Regions from separate parts of the Arthrobacter sp. B3I4 genome, predicted to be linked through region 1. Evidence: riboswitches for the same ligand, from Rfam matches in the RefSeq annotation. Region 1 holds a riboswitch; the other holds the start of a gene.
The links. A riboswitch is a leader RNA that binds a small molecule or an ion and turns the genes downstream of it on or off. The one in region 1 is predicted to bind glycine.

Region 2: linked by a shared signal. The riboswitch ahead of gcvP (aminomethyl-transferring glycine dehydrogenase) and the one ahead of gcvP (aminomethyl-transferring glycine dehydrogenase) in region 1 are both predicted to bind glycine.

Annotation. Positions count from the first base shown of each region.
Region 1 is NZ_JAUSYK010000001.1:2,372,920-2,376,407, reverse strand. It holds gene cycA (D-serine/D-alanine/glycine transporter) at 1-1,257, opposite strand, end outside; glycine riboswitch at 1,422-1,519, opposite strand; glycine riboswitch at 1,773-1,872, shown strand; gene gcvP (aminomethyl-transferring glycine dehydrogenase) at 2,019-3,488, shown strand, end outside.
Region 2 is NZ_JAUSYK010000001.1:130,206-133,693, reverse strand. It holds gene QFZ61_RS00590 (TetR/AcrR family transcriptional regulator) at 1-283, shown strand, start outside; gene QFZ61_RS00585 (aldo/keto reductase) at 324-1,169, opposite strand; glycine riboswitch at 1,477-1,575, shown strand; gene gcvP (aminomethyl-transferring glycine dehydrogenase) at 1,731-3,488, shown strand, end outside.

The sequences.
Region 1 (3,488 bases):
AAAAACTACCCAAACCATGGGCACGCCGCCCGGCATTTTGAACTTGGATGCGGCGTGCAGGTGGGGACGGCGACGGCGGAAGGCCAGGTAGCTGGCAAGAATGATCGACCAGACGAAGACGAAGCAGACCGCAGACACGGTGGTGACCATCTCGAAGGCCTTACCGATGTTGTCCCCCGCGTACATCAGTACGACGCCGGCGAGCAGCAGCACGCAGGATAGGAACAGGGCGTTCTGGGGTACTTTGCGGCGGGACAGGGCGCCGAAGCGGGATGGCGCGTCGCCTTCCTGGGCGAGTCCGTAAACCATCCGGGAAGTGGAGTAGATCCCGGAGTTAGCCGAAGACATTGCCGAGGTCAGGACCACCAGGTTGACCACCGTGGCTGCGGCGCCGAGGCCCGCTAGGGAGAACATGGCAATGAAGGGGCTGTGGCCTGCGGCGAACTGGGTCCACGGGATAACGGACATCAGGATGATCAGCGCACCGACGTAGAAAAGCAGGACGCGGATCGGGATGGAGTTGATGGCCTTGGGCAGGTTCTTCTCCGGATCCTTGGCCTCGGCCGCCGTCGTGCCTACGAGTTCAATGCCGACGAAAGCGAACACAGCAATTTGGAAGCCGGCCACGAAGCCCATGAACTCGTTCGGGAAGAAGCCGCCATGACTCCACAGATTCGTGAAGGTGGCCGGGCCGGCGTCGGAGCTGAAACCGCTGAAGATCATGAACAGGCCGACTACGATCAGCGCCGCAATGGCGATGATCTTGATGAGGGCGAACCAGAACTCGGTCTCGCCGAAAGCCTTCACCGTCGTCAGGTTCAGCAGCAGCAGGATGGCGATGGTCACCAGGCCCGGGATCCACAGGGGCACTCCCGGCCAAAGTTCCTTAGAGTACCCGGCAATGGCAATAACGTCTGCAATCCCGGTGATCACCCAGCAGAACCAGTAGGTCCAACCGGTGAAGAAGCCGGCCCACGGGCCGAGCAGATCGGCCGCGAAATCGCTGAAGGATTTGTAATGCAGGTTGGACAAAAGCAGCTCGCCCATGGCCCGCATGACGAAGAAGAGCATGAAACCGATGATCATGTAGACGAAGATGACCGATGGTCCGGCTGCCGAAATGGTCTTGCCGGAGCCCATAAACAGGCCCGTGCCAATGGCGCCGCCGATCGCAATCAGCTGAATGTGCCGATTGCTGAGTTGGCGCTCGAGGTGGGGAGCTTCAACCTTGGCTGAAGCTGGTGTATGAATCGTCATAAGGAACTCCATCGTTCAAGTGGCATTTCAGTGCCACAATGATTCGGGTTCCTCCCCGCTCTGTCTGGGACCTGAGAGTTTCCGCGGGTCCTGCCGGCAGGACCTGCTTGCACCTTCGGTGAGCCGGCGCGCCAGGTGACGCGCTTGCTGCTTTCCAGAGTTGCCTAACCGCGGCGGTACGTGGGCCTGAGAGATTCCTGGGGAGGATTTGCTCCTACGGCGCCTGCTGAATGTACCGGCAGGACTCTCCCGCCGCAGATCATAAGCACTTAAACTTTCTTGTGACGCGGAAGACGCCGTGGCTTGGAGGTCAACTCCGCTCAACCACGCATCAGGGCCCGCACGGCCACCGGGCGTCAACCCCCAAGGGAGCGCCCGGCTGCTTCAGTGTGGGATAGCTCACGCGAAAATGTCAAGCGCCCGAGTTTGTGTCGTCACCTTGGGCGGCCGCCTTGCCCGCCGCCGAAAGGTTGTGTAACGTGTGAGCCGAATCACCCATATTTTGATATGCCTTTCGAGCTGTGGCGGGAGAGTTCTCCCGGCTGACACCGGGCAGGCGCCGTAGGAGCAAATCCTCCCCAGGAATCTCTCAGGCACCCGTACCGTCATGGCGAGGCGACTCTGGAAAGCAGTCCGGCCATTCCGGACTCACCGACGGTGCAAGCGGACGTCAGTCTGCGGAATCTCTCAGGTCCAATACAGAGCGGGGAGGAACCCGGTCCCCTCCGGCGCTTTGCGTCGGCCAAACCTTGGAGTTCCCCGTGACGGTCCAATCGCTCTCATCCAATTTTGCCGATCGCCATATCGGCGCCCGCCGCCAGGCTGACGTGGATACCATGTTGAAAGCTGTCGGCTACGACAGCGTGGACGGCTTGGTGGACGTCGCCGTCCCCGATTCCATCCGCCAGGCCAAGCCGCTTGCGCTCAAGGACGCCCTGAGCGAGGTTGAAGTGTTGGCTGAGCTGCGCAGGCTCGCCGCGAAGAACAAGACTGCCGTGCAGATGATCGGCCAGGGGTACTACGACACTGTCACTCCCGCCGTGATCCGCCGCAACATCCTTGAAGCACCGGCCTGGTACACCGCTTACACCCCGTACCAGCCCGAGATTTCGCAGGGCCGGCTCGAGGCTTTGCTGAACTTCCAGACCATGGTCCAGGACCTCGTCGGCCTGCCCATCGCGAACGCCTCGCTGCTGGATGAAGCCACCGCCGTCGCCGAGGCCGTGCTGATGATGCGCCGCGCCAACAAGAACAAGTCCGCGCACGACGGCAAGACCGTCCTGGACGCCGGCTGCCTGCCGCAGACCATCGCGATCGTGAAGGGCCGCGCGGAGGCCCTCGGCTTCGAGGTCGAGGTCGCTGACCTCTCCAAGGGACTGCCCGAGGGTGAGATCAACGGCATCGTCCTGCAGCAGCCCGGCGTGTCCGGCCGCGTCTTCGACCACGCCGAGGTCATCTCCGCCGCCAAGGAGCGCGGCGCGCTGGTTACGGTCGCCGCGGACCTGCTCGCACTGACCCTGATCACCCCTCCCGGTGAGCAGGGCGCCGACATCGCCGTCGGCTCCACCCAGCGGTTCGGTGTGCCGCTGTTCTTCGGCGGCCCGCACGCCGCATACATGGCCGTCGCTAAGGGCCTGGAGCGGTCCATGCCCGGCCGCCTCGTCGGGGTGTCCAAGGACGACGCCGGCCTCCCGGCCTACCGTTTGGCGCTGCAGACCCGTGAGCAGCACATCCGCCGCGAAAAGGCGACCTCCAACATCTGCACTGCGCAGGCGCTGCTGGCCATCGTCTCCTCGTTCTACGCGGTCTACCACGGTCCGGAGGGGCTGAAGGCGATCGCCGAGCGCGTCCACAACCACGCCCGCACCCTGGCCACCACGCTGAAGGCCGGCGGCCGCGAACTGGCCACCGAAACCTTCTTCGACACCCTCACGGTCTCCGTGCCGGGCAAGGCCGACAAGGTCATCGCCGCCGCCGAAGCACGCGGCATCAACCTGCGCCACATCGACGCGGACACCGTGGGTGTCTCCGTTGATGAAACCACGACGGCGGACGTGCTGGCGGGCGTCGTTGTCGCCTTCGGCGCCGGTCCCGTGGTCGAAGCGAAGGGCTTCGACCTGCCCGCAGAGGTGCTTCGCGTCTCCGAGTTCATGCAGCACCCGGTGTTCAACACGCACCGTTCCGAGACCCAGCTGCTGCGCTACATCCGCAAGCTGTCCGACCGGGACCTC
Region 2 (3,488 bases), 2.2 Mb from region 1:
CTCAGTGTGGGCCGACACCCCGCTGGACCGGGTGTTCGTGGCCGCGACCCGCCTGGCCGAGGTCGCGCATGCGGAGACGCTGCGGCGGATGGCCGAAGTGCAGGCCAGCTGGCTCGCGCTGCTGGCGGACGACGTCGGCACGGCCATGGCCAAACCGGTCCTCTACATGGGCGACGGGCTCTACTTTAACGCCATGCTCGCCCGAGGCCCCGCCGAGGCGCCCCGCAAGGTAGCCGGCGACGTCGACAGCCTGCTTGCCGCCGTCGAACGCCTTCGCAGCTAGACCCTCCCTCAGTTCCGGTGGGCTGTGGTGGGACGCTGCCTTAGGTTGAGGCCGGCCAATCCGCGCCGACTGCCTGCCAGGCGCGGTCGATGCCTTCGAGGGCATCGGCGGGAAGGGGGCCCTTGCCCGCGGCCGCGATATTGCTGCGCAGGTGATCCAGCTTGGCCGTGCCAGCAATTGCGGTCTGCACACCCGGCGCGTACACCGTGAAGCGCAGGGCGAACTCTGCCCAATCCAGGTCGCCCGGGTCGAGGTCGAGAGCCCGAAGCCGCTCCCAATACAGCTCTGCGTAGTTCCCGGCCGGCCGTTCGGCGAATCGCCACGGTGCGTTCGCGATTGGGCGCTTGGCGATTACTCCGAGCCCAGTCCGCCGGCCGAGAACGTTCCGAAGGTTCCACTGGTCGGCGACGTTGACGCTGGTTTCAATGGCACCAAACCGGCCGGACTCCGTCGCGAAGGCAAGAGCGGCATTGTCTCCGCTATAACCGGCAACGCCGATCTTGCCGGCGGCCACGGCCTGGTCCAGGGTGTCCTGCAGGTCACCGCGCTCCAGAACCTCCACCGGGCAGGAGTGCAGATAAAAGATGTCGATCCGCTCTGACCGGGTCAACCGCAGCGACTGCTCAATGCTTTCCAAGACGCTGCCCGGCGACCAGTCCCGTTGCCCGTTAATTTTGGGCCCGCCTTTGGTTGACAGCACAAACTCGTCCCGACGCCGTCCGAGGTGCCGGCCGATGCGTTCCTCACTTAAGCCGTAACTGGCGGCCGTATCGACCAGCGTGACCCCGAGATCCAAGGCCCCGTTGAGTACCTCGGCGGCTTCGGCCTCGGTAACATCACTCTCGCCGATCTGTCCGGCCCCCAGCCCGAGGATAGAAACGTCCAAACCTGTGTCCCCGAAGGACCTTCGCTCCAACATGACTGAACTCCTAGTCTGCTAACCGTCTGCCTGACCTCGGCACGGCTCAACCCTAGCCTCCGCTGCCCGGTCCGCTGCCTGCCGAAGGTGAGGGAGGGTCGGGCCGCTGCCCGTCAAGGCTGAGGGACAGCCGGTCCGCTCCCCGCCGGACGTGAGGGAGCGTCGGGTGGGTCGGCGCGGCTCGCGGGCAGGGTTCGGCGCGGGTTTGCGGACGCGCCTCCGGCATAGGACAATGGAAGCTGTGACTACGGTCACGAGCAATTGAATATGCCTTTGATCTGCGGCGGGAGAGTCCTGCCAGTAGGTACACGCAGGCGCCGTAGGAGCAAACCCTCCCCAGGAATCTCTCAGGCCCAGGTACCGCCGCGGCAAGGCCACTCTGGAAAGCAGCAGGCACCTCCCCGGAAGTGCCGTGCTCACCGACGGTGCAAGCGGAGCCTCGATCAGCGGCTGTGCGGAAACTCTCAGGTCCAATACAGAGCGGGGAGGAACCCGAATCAATGTGGCGTACCCTGCGCCGCCTTAGTTATGGAGTTCCTTGTGACTGTTACCTCAGCCTCCACGTCCTTCGTCGACCGGCACGTCGGCGCCCGCCACCAGGCCGACGTCGACGCCATGCTGAAGGCTGTCGGCTACGACACCGTCGACGCACTGGTCGACACCGCCGTTCCGAAGGGCATCCGGCAGGACTCACCGCTGAAGCTCAACGAAGCGCTCAGCGAAGTCGAGGTCCTGGCCGCGCTGCGCAGGCTCGCCGCCAAGAACAAGACCGCGGTCCAGATGATCGGCCAGGGCTACTACGACACCGTCACGCCGGCCGTGATCCGCCGCAACATCCTGGAAGCCCCGGCCTGGTACACCGCCTACACCCCGTACCAGCCGGAAATCTCCCAGGGCCGGCTCGAGGCGCTGCTGAACTTCCAGACCATGGTCCAGGACCTCGTCGGCCTGCCGATCGCCAACGCCTCGCTGCTGGACGAAGCCACCGCCGTCGCCGAGGCCGTGCTGATGATGCGCCGCGCCAACAAGAACAAAGCCGCGCACGACGGCAAGACCGTCCTCGACGCCGACTGCCTGCCACAGACCATCGCCATCGTGAAGGGCCGCGCGGAGGCCCTCGGCTTCGAGGTCGAGGTCGCCGACTTGTCCAAGGCCCTGCCCGATGGCGCCATCAACGGCGTCGTCCTCCAGCAGCCGGGAGCTTCCGGCCGCGTGTTCGACCACTCCGCCGTCATCGCCGAAGCCAAGGAGCGCGGCGCGCTCGTCACCGTGGCCGCGGACCTGCTCGCACTGACCCTGATCACCCCTCCCGGTGAGCAGGGCGCGGACATCGCCGTCGGCTCCGCGCAGCGTTTCGGCGTGCCGCTCTTCTTTGGCGGCCCGCACGCCGCCTACATGGCAGTGGCGAAGGGCCTGGAGCGCTCGATGCCCGGCCGCCTGGTGGGAGTCTCCAAAGACAACGCCGGGACTCCGGCCTACCGGCTGGCACTGCAGACCCGCGAGCAGCATATCCGTCGCGAGAAGGCCACCTCCAACATCTGCACGGCACAGGCGCTGCTGGCCATCGTCGCTTCCTTCTACGCCGTTTACCACGGCCCGGACGGACTGAAGGCCATCGCTGAAACCACCCACAGCCACGCCCGCACCATCGCCGCCTCCCTTAAGGCCGCCGGCCTGGACGTGCAGCACACCTCTTTCTTCGACACCGTCACCGTCTCCGTGCCCGGCAAGGCTGCGGACATCATCGCCGCCGCCGACGCCCGGGGCATCAACCTGCGCGCCATCGACGCCGACACCGTCGGCATTTCTGCCGATGAAGCCACGACGGGGGCAAACGTCGCCGACGTCGTCGCCGCCTTCGGTGCCAGCGTGGTGGACACGGTGGAAGGCTTCGCCCTGGACACCGCCGTCGAACGCACCTCCGACTACCTGCAGCACCCGGTGTTCAACACGCACCGCTCCGAAACCCAGCTACTGCGTTACATCCGCAGGCTCTCCGACCGGGACCTGGCGCTGGACCGCACCATGATTCCGCTGGGTTCCTGCACCATGAAGCTGAACGCCACGGCGGAAATGGAAGCCATCTCCTGGCCGGAGTTCGCCTCCATCCACCCCTTCGCCCCCGAGTCACAGACCGCCGGCTGGCGTGAACTGATCGAGGACCTCGAAGCCCAGCTGACCGAGATCACCGGCTACGACCAGGTGTCCATCCAGCCCAACGCCGGTTCCCAGGGCGAGCTGGCCGGGCTGCTCGCGATCCGCGGCTACCACCTCTCCCGCGGCGAG